Regions from separate parts of the Cellulosimicrobium sp. I38E genome, predicted to be linked through region 3. Evidence: predicted binding sites of a transcription regulator. Region 3 holds the regulator's gene; each other region holds the start of a gene.
What was found. The regulator HrcA, encoded in region 3, represses chaperone genes, less so after heat shock. The targets are predictions, from matches to a motif close to TTNGCACTCGNNNNNNNCGAGTGCNAA.
Positions count from the first base shown of each region.

Region 1: the regulator HrcA is predicted to act here: its motif matches at 3,646-3,672, upstream of groES (co-chaperone GroES).
Region 2: the regulator HrcA is predicted to act here: its motif matches at 5,825-5,851, upstream of A0J59_RS21345 (FmdB family zinc ribbon protein).

Region 1 is NZ_LUAZ01000016.1:71,539-79,132, forward strand. It holds gene guaB (IMP dehydrogenase) at 1-1,264, opposite strand, end outside; gene A0J59_RS05205 (MerR family transcriptional regulator) at 1,347-2,480, opposite strand; gene A0J59_RS05210 (WhiB family transcriptional regulator) at 2,748-3,038, shown strand; gene groES (co-chaperone GroES) at 3,205-3,501, opposite strand; gene A0J59_RS05220 (hypothetical protein) at 3,743-5,032, shown strand; gene A0J59_RS05225 (glutamate--cysteine ligase) at 5,029-6,186, shown strand; gene A0J59_RS05230 (hypothetical protein) at 6,204-7,277, opposite strand; gene tsaD (tRNA (adenosine(37)-N6)-threonylcarbamoyltransferase complex transferase subunit TsaD) at 7,274-7,594, opposite strand, start outside.
Region 2 is NZ_LUAZ01000066.1:6,686-14,279, reverse strand. It holds gene A0J59_RS18225 (hypothetical protein) at 1-3,078, shown strand, start outside; gene A0J59_RS18220 (hypothetical protein) at 3,454-3,693, shown strand; gene mscL (large conductance mechanosensitive channel protein MscL) at 3,917-4,384, opposite strand; gene A0J59_RS18210 (SAF domain-containing protein) at 4,541-5,269, opposite strand; gene A0J59_RS21345 (FmdB family zinc ribbon protein) at 5,427-5,732, opposite strand; gene A0J59_RS18200 (penicillin acylase family protein) at 6,018-7,594, shown strand, end outside.
Region 3 is NZ_LUAZ01000072.1:51,132-58,725, forward strand. It holds gene ybeY (rRNA maturation RNase YbeY) at 1-170, opposite strand, end outside; gene A0J59_RS18815 (PhoH family protein) at 167-1,270, opposite strand; gene A0J59_RS18820 (HIT domain-containing protein) at 1,392-1,754, opposite strand; gene A0J59_RS18825 (16S rRNA (uracil(1498)-N(3))-methyltransferase) at 1,751-2,563, opposite strand; gene dnaJ (molecular chaperone DnaJ) at 2,577-3,698, opposite strand; gene hrcA (heat-inducible transcriptional repressor HrcA) at 3,832-4,848, opposite strand; gene A0J59_RS18840 (MFS transporter) at 4,928-6,391, opposite strand; gene A0J59_RS18845 (DUF3097 domain-containing protein) at 6,556-7,419, shown strand; gene A0J59_RS18850 (hypothetical protein) at 7,504-7,594, opposite strand, start outside.

The DNA.
Region 1 (7,594 bases), on a different contig from region 3:
GGTCCTTCGAGTAGGACTTCTTGCCGCGCGAGGACATGGCGCCCATGGAGCCCATCCCCCGGTACGCCTTGTACTGCTTGCCGTTCACGAGGATCGTCTCGCCCGGCGACTCCTCGGTGCCCGCGAGCATCGAGCCCAGCATCACCGACTCCGCGCCCGCGACGATCGCCTTGCCGATCTCGCCCGAGTGGCGCATGCCGCCGTCCGCGATGACGGGCACGCCCGCCGGGCGCGCGGCCAGCGACGCCTCGTAGACCGCCGTGACCTGCGGGACGCCCACGCCGGTGACGATGCGCGTCGTGCAGATGGAGCCCGGACCGACGCCGACCTTGACCGCGTCCGCGCCCGCGTCGACGAACGCCTGGGCGCCCTCGCGCGTCGCGACGTTGCCGCCGATCACCTGCACGTCGCGCGTCGCCGGGTCGGACTTGAGGCGCGCGACCATCTCGATGAGCATGCGGACGTTGCCGTGCGCCGTGTCGGCGACGAGCACGTCCACGCCCGCGTCGATGAGCGTCGTGGCGCGCTGCCATGCGTCGCCGAAGTAGCCGATGGCGGCGCCCACGAGCAGGCGCCCCTGGCCGTCCTTGGACGCCTGCGGGAACTGCTCGGACTTCACGAAGTCCTTCACGGTGATGAGGCCCGTGAGGCGGCCGTCGGCGTCCACGAGCGGGAGACGCTCGAGCTTGTGCTTGCGCAGGAGCGCGGTGGCCTCCTCGCGCGAGATGCCGGCCGGGCCCGTGATGAGCGGCTGCGGCGTCATGACCTCGTCGACCTTGGTCGTGGCCCACTCCGCGACGGGCGTGAAGCGCAGGTCGCGGTTGGTGACCATGCCGATGAGGCGGCGCTCGGCGTCGAGGACGGGGAAGCCGGAGATGCGGTACTCGCCCGCCGTCTTGTCGAGCTCCTCGAGCGTCGCGTCCGGGCCGATCGTCACCGGGTTGTCGATGATCCCCGTCTGCGTGCGCTTCACCAGGTCCACCTGGAGCGCCTGGTCCTCGATGGAGAGGTTGCGGTGCAGGACGCCGATGCCGCCCTGGCGCGCCATCGCGATCGCCATGCGCGACTCGGTGACGGTGTCCATCGCTGCCGAGACGAGCGGCACGCGGATCGAGATCTCGCGGGTCAGGCGCGTCGTGGTGTCGATGTCCGACGGCGCCAGGTCCGAGTAACCGGGCTGCAGCAGGACGTCGTCGTAGGTGAGACCCAGGAAACCGAAGGGGTCGCGGTCGGGAGCGGCGGCGGGGACGGGCGAGGCGGTCACACCAGGATTCTACGCCGCGGGGCTCTCCGGTATTCCCGCCGCGAACCGCGCCCGGCACCCCGCAGACCGGCCGCCCGAGACCTCAGCGGACGACCGCCAGGAGCTCGTGCAGGAGCCCGGGAAAGCTGCGCACGCGGTGCACCGTCGCAGCGAGCGGGAGGTCGCCGGCAGCCTCGTCGCTCGGCAGGCCGACGAAGAACGGCAGGCTCGGGTTCGCCTCGTGCGCGGCGTGGACGATCCCCAGGTCGGGACGCGCCTGGGTCGTCACCATGGCGACGGCGGAGGGCCGCACCATCGTGACGATCTCGAGCGTGCGGTGGACGTTCGCCGGCCCCGTGACGATCCGGGCCATCGCGCCGTGCGACGCGAGCGACGCCGCGAGGGCGTGCGCGGCCAGCGGCAGCGGCTCGTCGGGCGCCGCGAAGACGAGGACGATCCGGCGCATGCGGCTCGGGTGGTTGCGCGGCGGGCCGCCCGCCGCAACGATCGCGTCCTCGCTCGCCTGCGTGTACTCGCGCAGCGCGCCCAGCGTCGCGTTGGCGAGGACGACCTCGGGGACCTCTCCCGGACCGGCGAGCACCGTGCGCTCGGCGAGCCGCTCGAGCGCCGGCTCGACGAGGTCGGACCACCAGGTGGCGGGGTCGCCACCGGCGGGGATGCGCAGGAGCCGGTCGCAGTTGCGCTGGTCGTAGGCGATCGCGGCGTCGACGACGTCGGAGACGCGCGTCGGGCGCGGCGCCTCCCGCACGCCGAGCGCACGCGGCCCGCTTCCCCGCGCGGGCTCGCCCCCGGGCACGGCCCGCAGGAACGGGCGTGACGGCGGGGCCGGCTCGGCGGCGGCGTCGTCCGCGTCGAGGTCATCGTCGAGGTCCGCGCCGCCCTCGGCGCCGTGCTCGTCGAACGAGACGGTGCCGCGGTGCGCGTCGAGCTCGTCGTCGTCGGCCGCGAGGGCCGCGCGGGCGGCGTCGGCGGGCGCGACGCCGTCGAGCGTGAGGCGCCGCATGACGACCAGGCGCGCGACGTCGTCGTCGGTGTAGCGGCGGTGGGATCCCGCGCGGTGCTGGGACGGGCCGAGGCCGTAGCGGCGGTCCCAGGTCCGCAGGGTTGCGGGCGCGACACCGAGCCGGCGCGCGACGGCGGCGACGGCGAGGCCGGGGTTCGAGGACATGCTCGGTCGGGCTCCCTCGGGGTCGGGGGCGGACCGGACGGAGGTCATGGATCGATTCTGCCGACCGGCCACCGGTCTCGCCACCTCGTCCAGGTCACAGTCCTGCACCCTTCGCTTCAGACTTGTGCAGTATTTGTTCAGCACACGCGCAAACGCGCCATCGCGTCAACATCGCGCCAGTCCCTCCGCGTGCCATGGATCGCTTCGACGCCGCGTGACCCACATCGGCGCGTTCGAACCGGTCGCGACCTGCCCGTTCACTTTTTCACCACAGGGGACTTGAACAACCTCTGCAACGCTTGTAGGTTGTTCGCCATGGCAGAGATCTCGAGGCTCCCCGGGCCCGTCATGGAGCTGTGGGAATGGCAGTACCAGGGTTCGTGCCGCGACGCGGACGACACGTTGTTCTTCCACCCCGAGGGCGAACGCGGCTCGACGCGACGACGGCGCGCGGAGGCCGCGAAGGCGATCTGCCACTCGTGCCCCGTCATGATGCAGTGCCGCGAGCAGTCGCTCCGCGTGCGCGAGCCGTACGGGGTGTGGGGCGGCCTGAGCGAGGACGAGCGGGCGGCGATCCTCGCCGGCGGCGCTCGCCGCACCGGCTGACCGGCACGCCGCGGCACCACCAGCAGACCTGCACGGCACCGGTCCGACGTCGTACCGGGCGAGCACGTGCGCACGACCCGTGGGAGACGGTGGGGCGACCGGCCACGGAACGCAGCAGGGCCCGCGACCGGACGGTCGCGGGCCCTGCTGCTGGAACGGGTCGGCGTCAGCCGACCACCACGGCGAGGATGTCGCGCGCGGACAGGACCAGGTAGTCCACGCCGCCGTACTTGACCTCGGTGCCGCCGTACTTGCTGTAGATGACCTTGTCGCCGACGGTCACGTCGAGCGGGACGCGGTTGCCGTTGTCGTCGACACGGCCCGGACCCACGGCCAGGACCTCGCCCTCCTGGGGCTTCTCCTTGGCGGTGTCCGGGATGACCAGGCCGGATGCGGTCGTGGTCTCGGCCTCGAGGGCCTTCACGACGATCCGGTCCTCGAGCGGCTTGATGGGGACCGACACGTCGGACCTCCCCTTTCGCGGTGAGAACTGCAACGGATGGGTCGAGCGCACCGGCTGGCCGTCGTCGCGGGTGCCGGACAGCCTGGTCGCACGTGGTGCCGCCTCCGCGAGCGGTGGCGGCACGTCCTCAAATCTAGGTCGCCGTTAGCACTCGGTCAAGGCGAGTGCCAACGTCCGCCCCTCGGGACGATCCGGGTCCCGGCTGCGCGGGGTCCCCGTCCCCCGTGGAAGGATCGACGCCATGGACGCCGCCACGCTGACCAAGCTGCTCAGCCCCGAGGGCTGGGCGCTGCTCGGCGCGCTGCCCCCGTACGACGAGCAGCAGGCGCTCGTGCTCTCGGCGGGGCTGCGCGCGAAGGGCGTCGATCCCGACCTCGCCGCCGCGGCGCTCACGCAGTCGCGGCTGCGCGCGGCCGCCCGCGGCAAGCTCGGCGCGTTCGCCGACGGCATGCTCTTCACGCAGGCGGGGCTGGAGCAGGCGAGCCGGCTCGTCGTCGCGGGCCTGCACGCGCGGCGGTACCAGGACGCGGGGATCCGGCGCGTCGCCGACCTCACGAGCGGGATCGGCGTCGACGCCCTCGCGTTCGCCGCCGCGGAGCTCGAGGTCCTCGCGACCGACGTCGACGAGCTCACCGCGGCGATCGCGACCGTGAACCTGCGCCACTTCCCCGAGGCCGAGGTGCGCCACGGCGACGGGCTCGCGCTCGACCTCGAGGGCGAGCGGATCGAGGGCGTGTACGCCGACCCGGCCCGACGGACGCGGGGCGGCAAGCGCGTGTTCGACCCGAAGGCGTACGCCCCGCCGCTCGACGCGGTGTGGGCGCTGCGCGATCGCGTCCCCGCCGTGGGCATCAAGGTCGGTCCCGGGATCCCGCACGACGGCCTGCCCGAGGACGCCGAGACCGAGTGGGTCTCGGTCGACGGCGACGTCGTGGAGGCGGGCCTCTGGTTCGGGCCGCTCGCGCCGGAGGGACCGGGCCGCTCCGCGCTCGTCCTCACGACGTGGACCGGGCCGGACGGGACCGAGCGCACCACGACGCGCCGGGTCGCCCACCGCCCCGGCGAGCACGACGTCGTCCCCGACGTGGGAGGCGTCGGGCAGTACCTCTACGAGCCCGACGGCGCGGTCATCCGTGCGGGGCTCGTCGCCCACGCGGCCCGCGGGCTCGGCGGGCGGCTGCTCGACCGGACGATCGCCTACGTGACGACCGACTCCCCCGCGCCCCTCGACGCGACCGGGCTCGCGGACGGCCTCGCACGCGGCTATCGCGTGCTCGACACGATGCCGTTCGGTCTCAAGCGGCTGCGCTCCTACCTGCGCGAGCGCGGCGTGGGACGCCTGACGATCAAGAAGCGCGGCACGGCCGTCACGCCCGAGCAGCTCCGTCGGCAGCTCGCCCTCACGGGCGACGCGACCGCCACGATCGTCCTGACGCGTGTGGGCGGGTCCCAGCAGGTCCTCGTCGTCGAGCCGCTCGCCGCCCCCTCGACGGGCGCCCCGCAGAGCGATGCCCAGGGGGGCCCGCGGTGAGCGCCCTGCCGCGGCGTACCGCGATCCCGTTCGCGCGGTCGGAGCGCTCGACCGTCGGGCTGGAGTGGGAGCTCGCGCTCGTCGACGCCGACTCGGGCGACCTGCGCCAGGTCGCCCAGACGGTCCTCGACGCGGTGCGCCCGGAGGACGGGGGCACGCACCCGTCCATCAAGCAGGAGCTGCTGCTCAACACGGTCGAGGTCGTGAGCGGCGTGTGCCGCACGGTCGGCGAGGCGGGACGCGACCTCGAGCGGTCGATCGAGGAGCTCCGGGCCGTGACCGACCCGCTGCGCGTGGAGCTCATGAGCGCGGGCACGCACCCGTTCGCGCGCTGGGCGCAGCAGAAGGTCACCGACAAGCAGCGCTACAACACCCTCATCGACCGCACGCAGTGGTGGGGGCGGCAGATGCTCATCTACGGGGTGCACGTGCACGTCGGCATCGAGGACCGCGCCAAGGTGCTGCCGATCCAGCGCGCGATGCTCACGACCTTCGCCCACCTGCAGTCGCTCTCGGCCAGCTCGCCGTTCTGGGGCGGCAAGGACACCGGGTACGCGTCGAACCGTGCGCTCATGTTCCAGCAGCTCCCCACGGCGGGGCTCCCGTTCCAGTTCGGCACGTGGGAGGAGCTCGAGGGCTACGTCGCGGACATGCTCCACACGGGGGTCATCGACGCGTTCGACGAGATCCGCTGGGACCTGCGACCCGCCCCGCAGTTCGGCACGCTCGAGACGCGCATCTGCGACGGCGTCACGAACATCTCCGAGCTGCTCGCGCTCGCCGCGCTCACGCACTGCCTGGTCGAGCACTTCTCGACGATGCTCGACGAGGGCCGCGAGCTCCCGAGCATCCCGCCCTGGTTCGCGCAGGAGAACAAGTGGCGCTCGGCGCGCTACGGCATGGACGCGATCATCATCCTCGACCGCGAGGGCAACGAGGAGCTCGTGACCGACGCCGTCGGGCGCCTGCTCGTCGAGCTCGAGCCCGTCGCCGCGCGCCTCGGGTGCCTGGACGAGCTCGACGGCGTGCGCACGATCGTGCGGCGTGGCGCGTCCTACCAGCGCCAGCGCGCGGTCGCGCGCCGCAACGGGGGCGAGCTGGACGCCGTCGTGCGCTCGCTCGTCGCGGAGATGCGGGCGGGCCGCCCGCTCTGACGGTCCTCCGGGGACGGTCAGTAGTCGCGCAGGACCACGCCGAGGTCCGCGGCGCGGTCGGCGAGCCACGTCGGCGACCAGTCGTCGGTGTCGCACGGCGACGACGTGCGGTCCGCCGCCGCCTCCGAGTACCCGCCCCACGACAGCACGCGGCACGTCGCGTCGGTCTCGAGCGCGTGCGTCCACTCCTCGTCCTCCGCGAACCCCGAGTCGACGGCCGACTGGAGCAGGTCGAACTCGTGCCACCACTGGAGCAGGTGCGACAGCTCGTGCGCGAGCAGCACCTGCTTGGTCGCCGGGTCGGAGTCCTCGCCCCACCACACGAACAGCACGGTCGGGTGGGCGGGCTGGAAGCAGCCCGCCGAGCCGGTCGCGTACGCGTCGTGCTCCGCGACGTGCTCCATGCCGCAGTTGAGCGTCGGGTCGTCGGTGAACACGACCTGCACGCCCTCGTTGGCGGGGTTGAGGGCGAGCAGCCAGGCCGTGGGGTCGGGGTGGTCGGGCAGGAAGGGCGTGGTCTGCGTCGCGCCCGGCACGGGGTCGGGCAGCGGCTCGGCGTACTCGCCCGCCTTCCACGCGGCCTCCATGCCGGTCGCCGACGCCGTCGCGTCGGGGCTCGGGTCCTCCCAGACCGTGGGGGGCGGTACGGCGCCCTCCTGCTCGGTGGGCAGGACCGCGCCGTCGTCCCGCGCCTCGCGCACGCCGTTGACGAGGTACGCGACGACGGACACCACGAGCACCAGGACGAACATCACCACCCGCCCGGCACGACCCCGACGGCGGCGCGGCACCTCCCACGAGACGGTGGACGCCCCGTACGCGGGTGCGGTCGCCGTCGGAGCCCCGTACGCGGGCTGGGTCGTGGGGACGCCGGAGGGCTGGCCGTACAGCGCGACGGTCGTCGCGGCCGGCGTCCCGTAGGCAGGGACGGGCACGGTCGCGAGGAGCGCCCGGTGCTGCGCCGACCAGTACGCCGCGGCGTGCTCGGCCTGGGCCCGCTCCGGCCCGGGGCGCGACGCTGCGGCCGCCTGGGCCCACGCGTGCGCGCGGCGCAGCGCCTCGTCGGGCGTCAGGACGGGCTCGGAGGTCACACGTGCGTCACGGTCAGCGGCATCGACGAGTCCACGCCGATGTCGAGGCTCGACGGCGCCACGCCGGCCCGAACGACGGCGGACCCGAGCGCGGCGATCATCGCGCCGTTGTCCGTGCAGTAGCGGATCGGCGGGATGCGCAGCTCGATGCCCGCCTCCGCGCAGCGCTTCGCGGCCATGTCGCGCAGCTGCGAGTTCGCGCTGAAGCCGCCGCCGACGACGAGCGTCGACACGCCGTGCCGCTCGCACGCCGCGATGGTCTTGGCGGTGAGCACGTCGGCGACGGACTCCGCGAAGGAGGCCGCGACGTCGTGCAC
Region 2 (7,594 bases), on a different contig from region 3:
GCGCCCGCACTGGAGCGGCACGAGGTCGTCGCCGCGCTCGCCGGGGACGAGAAGTCCGCCACCGCGCTGCGCGCCGAGCTGCCCGCGCGGCGCGTCGGCGACGCGGACCCCGTGCACGAGCGCGGCGCCGGCGACCTCGACCCGTCCCAGCGCCACGTCGTCGACGTGCTCGCGAGCGGGTCGCACCTCTTCGTCGACGCGCCGGCCGGGTCCGACGTCGCGGGCACGCTCGCGGCCGTCGTCGCCGAGGCGGCGGCGTCGGGGCGCCACGTGCTGTACGTCCCGGGCCACCGCCGCGCCGCGGACGCGCTCCTCGCACGGCTCGACGAGCTGGGCCTGGGCGGACTCGTGCTCGACATCGTCCCGGAGCCGACGTGGCGCGAGACGGCGTCGCACCGTCTCCTGTCCGCGATGGCGACCGAGCCCGAGCCGGGCGAGGACGAGGACCTCGCGCGGACGCGCGACGCTCTGCTCGGCGCGCGGGCCCGGCTCGCCGGGTACATCGAGGCGCTGCACCTCGTGCGGGACCCGTGGGGCGTGTCCGCCTACGACGCGCTCCAGGCGCTCGCCCGGCTCACCGCCGAGCGCCCGGCACCCGACACCCGGGTGCGCCTGACGACCGACGTCGTGCTCGGCGTCGGGCCGCAGCGGGAGCGGATCGCGGCCGAGCTGCGCGAGGCCGCCCTGCTCGGCGCGTTCACCGCACGGGCGACCTCGACCCCCTGGTACGGCGCCGCCCTCACCACGCCGCAGGAGGCGCACGACGCGCTCGTGCGCGTCGAGCGGCTGCGCACGCACACGCTCCCGCAGCTGCGCGCCCAGGTCGAGCAGGTCGCGCAGCGCACCGGGCTCACGCCCGCGACGACGCTGCGCCAGTGGGGCGACCAGCTCACCATGCTCGGAGGGATGCGCGGGACGCTCGACGTGTTCCAGCCGCTCATCTTCGAGCGCACCGCCCAGGACATGGTCGAGGCGACCGCGACCAAGCAGTGGCGCGAGCAGCGCGGCGTCGAGATGGGCTGGTTCGTCCGGCGCCGGCTGCGCCGCCAGGCGCGCGACATGGTCCGCCCGGGCGTCCGCGTGCCCGACCTGCACGCCGCGCTCGTCGAGGTGCAGGCGCAGCGCGCGGTCTGGCAGGAGCAGTGCCCGCGCGGTGGCTGGCCCGTCCTGCCCGAGGGGCTGTCGGCGATCGAGGACACGCACGAGGCCGTGCGCATCGACGTGGAGGAGCTCTCGCCCGCGCTCGACGGCACCCCCGGTGGCAACGACCTCCTCGACGCCCCGCTCGACGCCCTCGCGACGCGGCTGGACGCGCTCGCCGAGGACGCCGAGTCGCTCGACTCCCTGCCCGCGCGGACCGCGATCCTGCGCCGGCTCACCGACCTCGGCCTCGGCGAGCTCCTCGCCGACCTCGCGGCGCGCCGCGTCGAGCCCGACTTCGTCGGACCAGAGCTCGAGCTCGCGTGGTGGAGCTCGGTCTTCGAGCAGGTGCTCGCCCAGGACCAGGCGCTGGCCGGCCAGGACGGCGCCGGTCTCGACGCGCTCGCGCGCCGGTTCCGCGACCTCGACCGCACGCACGTCGCGTCCCTCGCGGCGCCCGTCCGCGCGGCGGTCCGCGACCACCTCGGGACCGCGATGCGCGAGCACCGCGACGAGGCCGAGGACCTGTTCACCGAGCTGCTCGAGGGCCGGCTCGTGAGCCTGCGGGAGACGGCCGAGAAGCACCCCGCCGTGCTGCGGCGCCTGCGTCCCGTGCTCGTCGCCACGCCGACCCTCGTGCCGCACCTCGTCCCCGCCACGCGCACCGTCGACCTCGTGGTGCTCGACGCGATCGAGCACGCGCCCGTCGAGCTCGTGCTCTCCGCCCTCGCCCGCGGGAGGCAGGTCGTCGCGGTGGGCGACCCGCGTGCCGCGTCGACCGACACCGTGCGCGACCTCGCCGAGCTCCTGCCGTCGGTCGAGCTCCTCGCCGACGGGTCGCGCCGCGACCCGTTCGTCACGACCTTCCTCGCCGAGCACGGCTACGACGGCGTCCTGCGTCCCGCGCCCCTGCCGCGCGCCGAGGTCCTCGTCCAGCTCGACGTCGTCGACGGCGCCGGCATGCCCGACCCGACGTCGGGCGCGGTCGAGAGCACCCAGGCCGAGGTCGACCGGGTCGTCGAGGTCGCGATCGAGCACGCGCTCACGCGTCCCGACGAGTCCCTCGCGATCGTCACCGTCACCCCGCTGCACGCCGACCGCATCCGCGACGCCCTCCTCGTCGAGGTGCGCCAGAACCCCGCGCTCGCCGGCTTCTTCTCCGGGTCCCGCGCCGAGCCCGTCGTCGTCGCCGACGTGTCCGGCGTCGCCGGGCTCGTGCGCGACACCATCGTCCTGTCGGTCGGGTTCGGCCGGACGCCGCACGGCCGCGTGCTGCACCGGTTCGGCATCCTCAACACGCCCGGCGCCGAGGCGATGCTGCTCGACTCCGTCGGCGCCACCCGCCGCCGCCTCCACGTCGTGTCGTGCTTCACCGCGGGCGACCTCGACCCCGAGCGCCTGCGCGGGGCCGGGGCCCGCCTCCTCGCCGAGGTCCTCGACCTCGCCGAGCAGCGCAGCGGCGCCGCCGACCAGGTGACCCTCGGCAACGGCGTCGACCTCGGCGGCAGCCCCGACCGCCTCGTGCTCGACCTCGCCGAGCGCCTCTGGCGCGCCGGCCTCGTCGTCGAGACCGACTACGGGATCGGCGACGGCGACCGCATCCCGCTCGTCGTCGGCCACCCCGACCTCCCCGGCGAGCTCCTCGTCGCGGTCCTCACCGACGACGCCGCGTACGTCGCCGAGCGCAGCGTGCGCGTGCGGGACCGGCAGGTCGCCGAGCGCCTCGAGCGCATCGGGTGGACCGTCGCGCAGGTGTGGTCCGCCGCCGCGTTCCTCGACCCCGCCAAGGAGGCCGAGCGCATCCGACGGGTCGTGCAGGCAGTGCGCGACGAGCGGCTCCCGGAGACCGGGGGCGTCGCGCAGACCGGCGGGGGCGACAGGATCGTCGTCGTGCCGGTGATCGACGACGACGAGCAGCACGGCGACGACGACCTGTAGCCGTCGGCGTGTGATCACTGCCCGCGTGGTCGGGCTGGGTGCGGGGCCGGGCGAACTGCCCGCGTGGTCGGGCTGGGTGCGGGCCGGGCAAACTGCCCGCGTGGTCGGGCTGGGTGCGGGGTGGGAGGCGGCGCCGGGTCTACCATCCGCCGCTCGTTCCTCGCGGCTCCCGCCAGGCCCGCCACGACCCGGCGCCGCCTCCCACCCCGCCATGTCGTCTCACCCTGCGCCGCGCTGCCAGAGATCACGGGTGCTCGTCGCCGCACGGGTCATCGTGTCGCGCGCGGGTCCCGGGCGTGGTGCCCTCGCGCGTCTCACCGTCAGGGGTGGCGGGTGGCCGGGGTCGGGCCGCCCCGGCGGTGGGACGATGGAGGCGTGAGCACCACGTCCGACTCGAGTCCTGACCGCCCGCACGACGTGACCGACGGCGCGGGGCGGCGTCGGCGGCCGCGGCGGGCCGTGCGACGGGGGACGGAGAGCGAGGTCGTGTCCGGGGTGAGCGCCGACGAGCGGTCCGAAGGCTGGGGCGACAGGGCGCAGCCCGGTCGCGGCAGCCGCGGCGAGAACGACGACCGGCTGCTCGGGGACGTCCCGCCGCACTACGGGCGGCACTGACCGCGCGGCACTGACGGCGGGGCACCGACCGCGCAGCACTGCCGGCACTGAAACGGGCGAGTCCCGCGGTCGGTCCGTCGTGGCGGTCGTCGGCGCGCGCTGCTCGCTGAGGTGCCGAACCCGGGGTCGTTCCCCCTTCACGGCGTGAGGTGAGGAGCAACCCCGGGTTCGTCCGAGGGTCGCCGTGCCGCGGGATCTCAGGCGGCGGTCGGGCGGCTCGGGATCAGAAGCCCCGCGGCGGCGTCGGGCCGCCCGGTGCCGCGCCGGGACCGCTGCCCGCCTGGGCGGCGAGGAGGTCGCGGATCTCCTGGAGGACGCGCACGTCCTCCGCCGGTGCCTCGGGCTCGGGCTCGACGTCCTGCTTGCGGCGCTCGGCGAGCTTGTTCATCGGGAGGACGATGACGAAGTAGAGCGCGATCGCGATGATGAGGAACTGGAGGAACGCGTTGAGGAGGCCACCGACGGAGAGGACCGAGGCCTCGACGCCGTCGTGGGCCGGGCGCAGCGTGATGTCCCAGAGGTTCGAGATGTCCGGCTTGCCAAAGATGGCTCCGATGATCGGGTTGATCAGGTAGGTGACGATCGCGTCGACGACGGAGGCGAACGCCGCGCCGATGACCACGCCGACCGCCAGGTCGATCGCGTTGCCTCGGAGCACGAACTCCTTGAATCCCTGGAACACGCCCTTCATGTGCTGCTTCCCTCTCAGATCGGTGGTCCGCGTGGCGGCGGTGCCACGACAGGTGCACGCGCGATCCTTCCAACGCGGGTGCCGACGGGCAACGGCTTGCCCCGGCGGGTCGCTCACCGGCGTCGGGTCCACCCGTCAGCGCGCTCGGGTCGCCCGTCAGGGCACGAGGACGGCCGTGATCCCCGTCTGCCCGCTCACCGCCGCGAGCCGGACCGCATCCTCGGGCCGCACGGCGACGAGCGTCACGACGTCCGACCCCGACCCGCCCGTGCCGAGCAGGCCGCCCCCGCCCTCGGGTTCGGGTGCCGGCACGACGACGGCCGCGCGGGCGAGGTAGGGGTCGGCGGTCGCGGCGTCCTGGCCGTCGGTCGGCACGTCCGTGAGCGCAGTGGTGAGCACCGGGTCACCCGCGGCGAGGAGGTCGACGCGGTCTCCAGGCCCGAGGAGGGCCGCGACGCCGGGGTCGAGCCGGACGGGCGCGACGACCGTGCCCGCGGGAGCCGCGGCGGCGAGCTCGCCGCCGGTGACGAGCGCGTCCTGGAGCAGGGTGCCCGCAGCCAGGGCGACGGTCGCGCGGCGCCCGACGACGTCGTCGGCTCCTGCCGCGGACCCTGCCGGGACGAGCTCCGCGGACACCCGGTCGACGCGGACGTCCGCCTCCGTCAGCAGGGCGCCCGCCGGCACCTCGCGTGTGGTCACGACGGCAGGTGCGGTCGGGGGAGGGGGAGGGCGGAGCGCCCCGACGACCACGGTGGCAGCGGCGCCGCAGCACAGCGCGGCCACGACGAAGCGGGCCCGCCACCACACCCCGCGCAGCAGCCGCCGGCGCCCGGGCGCGCGGTCGGGTCGCGGGTGGGGGTCCGGCAGGCGGGACGAGCGCAGCATGCGCGTGACCGTAGCCGCACGCCGGGCGAGAGAGGCGCCGACCGGTGCGGACCTGTGGACGGGACGCGGCGGCGGCGCCCGGACGTACCGTCCGGACCGAGGCTGTGGTCGACCGCCGTCGGCAGGACCGCCGCGGACCACGCCCGCGCGCGTCAGGTCAGGAGGCGGACGAGCTTCCCGACGAGGACGAGGCGCTGCTCGAGCTGCCGGAGGTGCTGCTCGCGCCGGATGCCGCGGAGGAGGAGGCAGGCTTCGAGGCGGCGGGTGCCGTCGAGGACTTCCCGCCCGAGCGCGAGTCCGTGCGGTAGAAGCCTGAGCCCTTGAACGTCACGCCGACCGAGGAGAACACCTTGCGCAGGCGACCCGAGCACTCGGGGCACACGGTGAGGGCGTCGTCGCTGAACGACTGGTGGATGTCGAAGGCGTGACCGCAGGCGGTGCACGTGTACGCGTAGGTGGGCACGGGTTCTCCTCGTTCACGAGACGGCCGTCGGGGCGGCCACCGGCGGGTCGGGATCGGGTCGGTCTCGGCCGGGTCGTCGGTGTCAACACCGCCTGGCACTCGAAACTTCCGAGTGCTAATCATACGCGGCCCGGTGCTCGCTCCGGGCCGGGTAGTCTCGCATCCGTGTCTGTGCACGAACCCGCCGAGGCCCCCGCCGGTGACTCCGTCCCCGGTGCCGACCCCGCGACGCCGGCCGAGGCGCCGGCTCCGCCCCGGCGCCGGCGTTCGGGACGACGGCGCGTCCTGATCGGCGTCGCCGTGCTCCTGGTCCTCGCGATCGTGGCAGGTGCCGCCTTCGTCGTCGTCACCGTCCGCCGGCCGCTGCCGCAGACGTCGGGCGAGGTCGAGCTCCCCGGGCTCGAGCGTCAGGTCACGGTGCTGCGCGACGCCCAGGGCGTGCCGCAGGTCTACGCGGACACGCCCGAGGACCTCTTCCGCGCGCAGGGCTACGTCCAGGCGCAGGACCGCTTCTTCGAGATGGACTACCGCCGGCACGTCACCGCGGGCCGGCTCGCCGAGCTCGTGGGCGACAACCCCGACGCGATCGCGGCGGACACCGTGACCCGGACGTTCGGCTGGCGGCAGGTCGCCGAGGAGGAGTGGGACGTCGTCTCGCCCGAGACGAAGGCGTACCTCCAGGCCTACGCCGAGGGCGTCAACGCGTACCTCGAGAACCGCAGCCCGTCCGAGATCGCGATCGAGTACACCGTGCTCGGACTCCAGGTCGACGTCGCCGAGCCCGAGCCTTGGGACCCCGTCGACTCGCTCGCCTGGCTCAAGGCGATGGCGTGGGACCTCCGCGGCAACTACGACGACGAGCTGGAGCGCGCGCTGTCGTACAGCACCCTCCAGGACGCGGGGCGCGTCGCCGCGCTGTTCCCCGCCTACCCGTCCGACGTCAACGCGCCGATCCTCGACCCCGGCGAGCTCGACAACCCGCAGCAGGTCGCGCTCGAGCTCGGCCCCGAAGCCCGCGCCGAGTACGGCTCGGACCCTCTCCAGGGCGCGCTCGAGGCCGCCGACCGCGCGCTCGACGCCGTCCCCGTGCTCATCGGGCGCGGCGAGGGCACGGGCTCCAACTCGTGGGTCGTCTCGGGCGACCACACCGCGAGCGGCAAGCCGATCCTGGCGAACGACCCGCACCTGGCCCTCGGCGCCCCCGGGATCTGGGCGCAGGTCGGGCTGCACTGCAACGAGGTCGGGCCGCAGTGCGCGTTCGACGTCGCGGGCTTCTCGTTCGCCGGCTTCCCCGGCGTCATCATCGGCCACAACGCGCAGCTCGCGTGGGGCCTGACGAACATGGGCGCCGACGTCACCGACTTCTTCGTCGAGCGCGTGCGGGACGACACGTACCTGCGCGGCGACGAGTGGGTACCGCTCGAGACCCGGACCGAGACGCTGAGCGTCGCCGGGGGAGAGGACGTCGAGCTCGAGATCCGCTCGACCGTGCACGGGCCGATCGTCTCCGAGGCGATCCCCGCGACCGAGTCCGCCGTCGACACCCCCGCCCTCGACACGCGCCTGGGCGAGTACGCCGTCTCCCTCCAGTGGACCGCGCTCGAGCCGGGCCGCACCGCCGACGCGGTCTTCGCGTTCAACCTCGCGCAGGACGCCGACGACATGCAGGCCGCCGCGGCGCTGTTCGAGGTGCCCGCGCAGAACATCGTCTTCGCGACGGTGGACGGCCAGATCGGCTACCAGGCGCCCGGCAAGATCCCCGTCCGCCAGGCGGTGCCCGACGCCGAGGTGCCCGCCGACGGCACGTGGCCCCGCGACGGCTCCGACGAGCGCTACGACTGGCAGGGGTACGTCCCGAGCGA
Region 3 (7,594 bases):
TCGTCCATCCAGCGCACGTGCAGCTCGGTCATGACGTCGGTGTCGACGAAGAGGATCGACAGCTCGCTCTGCGGGTGCACGCGCATCGCGTCGAGCACGTAGCGCGCGAGCGCCGCGAACTCGGCCTCGTCGACCTCGGCCTCGGTCTCGTTGTTGACCTCGATGCTCACGCGTCGTCCCTCGTCCGTCGGTCCCTGGCCGCGGGGCGTCCGCGGCGCTCGTCGTCGCGGCGGCGCGGTCCGCCGCCCGTCCCCTGTCGCGCCCCGGCGCCGGTCCCGGACGCGAGGTCCCACCGCGCGTACGCGTCGATGATCTCGCTCACCAGTCGGTGGCGCACGACGTCGGACGACGTGAGGCGGCAGAACTCGACGTCGTCCACGCCCGTGAGGACGTCCTCGATCACGCGCAGCCCGGACTGGGTGCCGCCCGGCAGGTCGACCTGCGTCGCGTCGCCCGTGATGACCATGCGCGACCCGAACCCGAGGCGCGTGAGGAACATCTTCATCTGCTCGGTCGTCGTGTTCTGCGCCTCGTCGAGGATGATGAACGAGTCGTTGAGGCTGCGGCCGCGCATGAACGCCAGCGGCGCGACCTCGATCGTGCCCGCCTCGATCAGCTTGGGGATCGAGTCGGGGTCGATCATGTCGTGCAGCGCGTCGTACAGCGGGCGCAGGTACGGGTCGATCTTCTCCGTGAGCGAGCCGGGCAGGAACCCGAGCCGCTCCCCCGCCTCGACCGCCGGGCGCGTGAGGATGATCCGGTTGACCTGCTTGGACTGGAGCGCCTGGACGGCCTTGGCCATCGCGAGGTACGTCTTGCCGGTGCCCGCGGGTCCGATGCCGAACGTGATGGTGCTCGCGTCGATCGCCTCGACGTAGCGCTTCTGCCCGACGGTCTTGGGCCGGATCGTGCGCCCGCGGCTCGACAGGATGTTGAGCGTCAGCACCTCGGCCGGGCGCGACGCCGTCGCGGCCGTGAGCATCGCGATGGAGCGCGAGACGACGTCGGCGGTGAGCTGCGTGCCGGCCTCGACGACCTCGACGAGCTCGTCGAGCAGGCGCGAGGCGAGCGCGACGTCCCCCGGAGGGCCGGAGACCGCGATCTCGTTGCCGCGCACGTGGACGTCGACCGAGCCGAACCCCTCCTCGACGGCCCGGAGCACGGAGTCGCGGCTGCCGAGGAGCGCCACCATCGGCACGTGGTTCGGGATGACGATGCGGTGCTCGACCCGGTGCGGCTGGGGGTCGGGTTCTCGGGACGGAGAGGTCATGAGCCGGCTTGCGCCGCTGCGCTCCTTCGGTCGGACGGTAGGGCCGGGGCCGCCACGGCCCCGCAGATCGCCTCCATCGTACCGAGCGCGCCCGGGCCCCACACGTCCTTTCGCGCAGGGCTCAGGCGGGCGTCCACCCGAGCTCGGCGCCCGCGATGACGTGCCCGTGCACGTGGAACACGCTCTGCCCGGCGCGCGGGCCGGAGTTGAAGATGAGGCGGAACTGGCCGTCGGCCTGGTCGCCCGCGACCTCGTCGGCGAGCGCGACGACGTCGCTCAGCAGCTCCGGGTCGGCGGCCGCGAGCTGGGCGATGTCGCCGTGGTGGTCGCGCGGCACGACGAGCACGTGCACGGGGGCCTGCGGGTCGATGTCCCGGAAGGCGATCGAGCGCTCGCTCGTCGCCACGACGTCGGCGGGGAGCTCGCCCGCGACGATGCGGCAGAAGAGGCAGTCCGGGTCCGTGCGTGCGTCGGTGCTCGTCATGACCCCGAGGCTAGTCCAGGCCCGGCCCCCACGCCCCAGCGGCCGAGGCGCTCGGCGAGCAGCGCGACGGCGACGGGTCCCGCGGTCGACGTGCGCAGCACGTGCGGCCCCAGCCGGGCCGCGACCGCGCCGGCCGCGGTGAGGTCGGCGACCTCGCGGTCGGAGATCCCGCCCTCCGGGCCGACGACGACCAGCACCTCGGGCGCGGGGCCGCCGTCCGCGGTCGCGCCGTCGGGCAGCACGACGTCGGCGAGCGGCGTCGCCGCCTCCTCGTGCAGCACGATCGCGCACCCGCCGCGCGCGACGACGTCGGCCGCCCGGGCGGCGAGGCCGCGCGAGTCGAGGGCCACCTCCACGTGCGGCAGGCGCGCGCGCCGCGCCTGCTTCGTCGCGGTGCGGACTGTCGCGAGCCAGCGGGCGCGGGACTTCGCGGCGCGCTCGCCCCGCCACACGACGACGGAGCGCTCCGCCTGCCAGGGGACCACGACGTCGACCCCGATCTCGGTGGCCGCCTCGATCGCCATCTCGTCGCGGTCGCCCTTGGCCAGGGCCTGCACCAGCGTCACGACGACGGCGGGCGCGGGCTCGCGGTCGACCTCCTGGACGAGCAGGGTCACGCGGCCCGCGTCGGCGTGCTCGACGACGCAGCGCAGGCGCAGCCCGTCCCCGTCCACGACGTCGACCCGCTCGCCCGTCCCGCGGCGCTGGACGACGCCCGCGTGGCGACCCTCCGCCCCGTCGAGGACGTAGCGGTCGCCGGGCGCGACGGCGTCGAGCCCGGTCTCGGCGAGGAACACCGGAGCACTCACGCGCCCGCCCCTCTCAGCGCCCGGAGAGCTTGTCGCGCAGACGCGAGAACACGCCCGGGTGCGCGGCGGACAGGCGCGGCTCGGGCCGCTCCTCGCCGCGCAGCGTCGCGAGCGTGCGCAGGAGCTGCTCCTGCTCCTCGTCGAGCTCGCGCGGCACCTGGACCTCGATGTGCACGTTGAGGTCGCCACGGCCGCTGCCGTGCAGGTGCCCGACGCCCAGGTTCTTGAGCGTGACGATCTGGCCCGGCTGCGTGCCCGGGCGCAGGTCGATCTCCTGCGCGCCGTCGAGCGTCTCGAGCTCGAGGACCGTGCCGAGGGCGGCGGCGGTCATGGGCACCTGGAGCGTGCAGTGCAGGTCGTCGCCGCGGCGCACGAACGTGTCGTGGTTGCGCTCGCGGATCTCGACGTAGAGGTCGCCCGCGGGGCCGCCGGCCGGGCCGACCTCGCCCTGCGCGGTGAGCTTGATGCGCGTGCCGGTGTCGACGCCCGCGGGGACGTTGACGGTGATGCTGCGGCGGCTGCGCACGCGGCCCTCGCCGGAGCACTCGGCGCACGGCTCGGGGATGACGGTGCCGAAGCCCTGGCACGCGGCGCACGGGGCGCTCGTCATGACCTGGCCGAGGAACGAGCGCGCGACGCGCTGGACCGTGCCGCGGCCGTGGCAGACCTCGCACGTGCGCGGCGAGGTGCCCGGGCGGCAGCACGAGCCGCCGCACGTCCCGCACACGACCGCGGTGTCCACCTGGAGCTCTCGCTGCGCGCCGAACGTCGCCTCGGACAGGTCGATGTCGAGCCGCACGAGCGCGTCCTGGCCGCGCCGGGCGCGCGGGATGGGGCCCTGCTGCGCCTGCCCGCCGCCGAAGAACGTCTCGAAGATGTCCTGGAAGCCGAACCCGCCGCCCATGGGGCCGCTGCCGCCGCCGGGCGCGCTCGGGTCGACGCCGAGGTCGTACTGCTGGCGCTTCTCGGGGTTGGAGAGCACCTCGTACGCGCGCGCGACGTCCTTGAAGCGGTCGCCCGCCTCCTCGCCCGCGACGTCCGGGTGCAGCTCGCGCGCGAGCTTGCGGTACGCCTTCTTGATCTGGTCCTGGCTGGCGTCGCGCGCCACGCCCAGGATCTCGTAGTAGTCGCTCACACGTCACTCTCTGCTGGTGCGGGTCGTGAGGCCGGCACGGGGCCGGTCGTGAAGGGGCTGGTGGGAGTCGTGAGACCGGCACGGGGCCGGTCGTCGAGGGTGCCCGCCGCGTGCGGGGAGGCCGCGGCGGGGCTCACGTGCCGAGCACCCGTGACAGGTAGCGCGCGACGGCGCGCACCGCCGCGATGGTCCCGGGATAGTCCATGCGCGTCGGCCCGATCGAGCCGACGAGGGCGACCGTGTCACCGTCGTTACCGTAACCGGTCGTCACGACGGAGGTCTCGACGAGGCCCTCGAGCTGGGTCTCGTGCCCGATCCGGACGCTCACGCCGGACTCCGCGGCCATCTCGGTGAGCAGGCCGAGGAGGACCACCTGCTCCTCGAGCGCCTCGAGGACCGGGCGCAGCGCGTGCTCGAACCGCATGCCCGCGCGGGCGAGGTTCGCCGTGCCGGCGAGCACGAGGCGCTCCTCGCTCTCCTCCGCGAGCGTCTGGGCGACGAGGTCGCCCACGGCGCGCACGAGCGGGGCGTCGTCGGGGTGGAAGCTCTCCGTCACGGCGGCGAGCCCCGGCGCGAGGTCGGTGAGGCGCTTGCCGGCCGCGGCGGCGTTGAGCCGCGCGCGGACCTCCACGAGCGTGCCCTCGTCGGGCACGCTCGCGACCTCGAGCGTGCGCTGCTCGACGCGGCCCGTGTCCGTGATGATGACGACGAGCAGGCGCGACTCCCCGACGGGCACGAGCTCGAGGTGGCGCAGCCCGGACCGGCTCAGGGACGGGTACTGCACGACCGCGACCTGGCCCGTGAGCTGCGCGAGCAGGCGCCCGGCGCGGGCGATGACGTCGTCGAGGTCGACCCCCTCGGAGAGGAAGGTCTCGATCGCGCGCTTCTCCGGCGCCGACAGCGGCTTCACGCCCGACAGCCGGTCGACGAAGAGGCGGTAGCCCTTGTCCGTCGGGATGCGGCCCGCGGACGTGTGCGGCTGCGCGATGAACCCGGCGTCCTCGAGGGCGGCCATGTCGTTGCGGATCGTCGCGGGCGAGACGCCGAGGCTGTGCCGCTCGGTGAGCACGCGCGACCCCACGGGCTCGCGCGTGAGGACGTAGTCCTCGACGATCGCCCGCAGCACCTCGAGCCGGCGCTCCTCGCTCACGTCCACCTCCGTGTGCCGCGCCGTCGCCGCCCCGGGCGGGCGCGCGGGCGTCGGCACTCTCGACCTCCGAGTGCCAATCCTACGCGTCCGCGCGGCCCGTCCCGCGGTCCTCCGCTCGTCGCGAACGCAGGTCCACGAGCCCGACGACGAGCGCGAGCGCGACGAGCACGATCGTCACGAGCAGCGCGCGCCCCGTCGCGTGCGCCGCCGTGTCGCCGCTCGCCAGCCCGCCGTAGTACACGGACAGCACGACCGAGATCCCGACCGCGGACCCGATGCGCTGGCCGAGCTGGAGCATGCTCCCCGCCACTCCCGCACGGCTCACGGGGACCTCGGACAGGGTGAGGGTCTGGTTCGGCGCGATGACCGTGCCGCTGCCCGCCCCGGCGACCAGCAGCGCGCCCGCGAGCGCCGGCCCGACGGCGCCGGGGTCGTCCCCGAGCAGTCGCACCACGGCGTCGGCCGCGACCACCCCGACGAGGACGAGCAGCACGCCGCCCACGACGAGCTGGCGGCCCCACCGCGCGACCCACCGTCCCGAGAACCAGGCGGAGACCCCCGATGCCACCGCGAAGGGCGTCCCGACGAGCCCCGCCTGGAGCGGCGTGTACCCGAGCTCGTCCTGGAGGTAGAGCGTGACGACGAGGAAGATCCCCGTGAAGCCCGCGAAGTAGGCGAGTCCGAGCAGCGCCCCGTTGCGGAACGACCCGAGCCCGACCACCTGCGGGTCGAGCACCGCCTCCCCCGTGCGGCGCTGGTACCGGCGTTCCCAGACGACGGCCGCGAGTCCCGCCGCCGCCGCGGCGGCCAGCCACCACCAGCGCGACGCGTCGTCGCCCTGTCCCGTGGTCGTGACGAACGGCATCATGACGCCGAGCGTCGCGGCGCCCAGGAGCGCCAGCCCGACGAGGTCGAGGCGACGCGGGCCCCCTCTGGTCCGCGCGTCGGCGGGCGGTGGCCCGGGCACGAGCCGCCACGCGAACGGCAGCAGGACGGCCACGACCGGGAGGTTCACGAGGAACACCCAGCGCCAGCCGTCCGCGGAGCCGGCCGCCGCGATGATGAGCCCGCCGAGCAGCGGGCCGAGCGCCGTCGAGACGCCGATCGTCGCGCCGAACATGCCGAACGCCCGGCCGCGCTCGAACCCGGAGAACTGCTGCTGGATGAGCCCGACGACCTGCGGGTTGAGGATGCCCGCGCTCACGCCCTGGAGCAGTCGCGCGACGCCCAGCCACGTGTCGGTCGGCGCGAGCCCGCACGCGAGGCTCATGAGCGCGAAGCCCACCAGCCCGGCGATGAACAGCGAGCGCCGGGCGCCCGCGTCACCGAGGCGGCCGGCGGGAACCAGGGCGAGCCCGAACGCGAGCGTGTAGCCCGCGACGACGAGCTGGAGCTCCGTGGGGCCCGCGTCGAGAGACGACTCGATCGACGGCAGGGCGACGTTGACGATCGAGACGTCGAGCGTCGTGACGAAGCCCACCGCGAGGCAGACGGGCAGCACGCGCCAGCGGTTCGGGTCCGGTTCGGCGCGCTGCGGGCTCACCGCTCCGTCGTACCACCCGCCCCCGGGGCCGCGCGCGTCGGGAGCCGGGTCCGGAGCGCGCCGAGATCGGCCCGAGCGTCCGAGATCGGCCCTCGGCAGGTCGATGTCGCGACGCACGGGCCGATCTCGGCGGGGTGCGTCCGGCGCTGACCTAGGGTGACGGCGTGTCCTTCGACCGTTATGGCTCCGACGTCCTCGGCGGCACGCCCGCCCCCGCCCACCACCGCGCGCGACCGGTGTCCCGACCGCAGCCCGCCGAGCGCGGGCTCGTGGTCGAGGAGGTGCAGACGGGGTGGGTCGGCGCCGTCGTCCGCGTCGAGAAGTCGGGCGGCATGCACGTCGTCGTGCTCGAGGACCGCGCCGGCCGCACGCGGACGTTCCCGCTCGGGCCCGGGTTCTGGGTCGACGGCGAGCCGGTCGAGCTCACCGCGCCCGTCACGTCCCGCGCCCCCGCGGCTCCGGCACGCACCGCGTCCGGCTCGCGGGCCGTCGTCGGGCAGCGGGCGCGCGTGGCCCGCGGCAGCCGCATCTGGGTCGAGGGCAAGCACGACGCCGAGCTCGTCGAGAAGGTGTGGGGCGACGACCTGCGCGTCGAGGGCGTCGTCGTCGAGCCCCTGCACGGCGTCGACGACCTCGCGGCGGCGCTCGCGGACTTCGGACCGACGCCGCAGCGGCGCGTGGGCGTGCTCGTGGACCACCTCGTCCCCGGGAGCAAGGAGCGGCGGATCGCCGACGAGGCCCTGCGCCGCTCCCCCGCGGGCACCGTGCTCGTGCTCGGGCACCCGTACGTCGACGTGTGGCAGGCCGTGAAGCCTGCGCGCGTCGGCCTCGACCGCTGGCCCGTGATCGAGCGGGGCACGGAGTGGAAGCGCGGCATCCTGCGCGAGCTCGGCTGGCCCGCGGACACCGCCGAGGACGTCGGCCGCGCGTGGCAGCGCATCCTCGGCACCGTCCGCACGTACGCCGACCTCGAGCCGTCCCTGCTCGGGCGCGTCGAGGAGCTCATCGACTTCGTCACGGCGCCCTGACCTCGCCCCGGGGTCCGGACGCGCCGCGCCCCGGCACCGTCGAGCGGCACCGGGGCGCGGTGGACGGGCGACGACGACCGGCCGTCAGGCGGCCGGCACTCCCCCCGTGAGGCGGCGGTAGGCGAAGCCCACGGCCACGTAGCTCAGCGGGATCGTGACGAACAGGCCGAGGCCG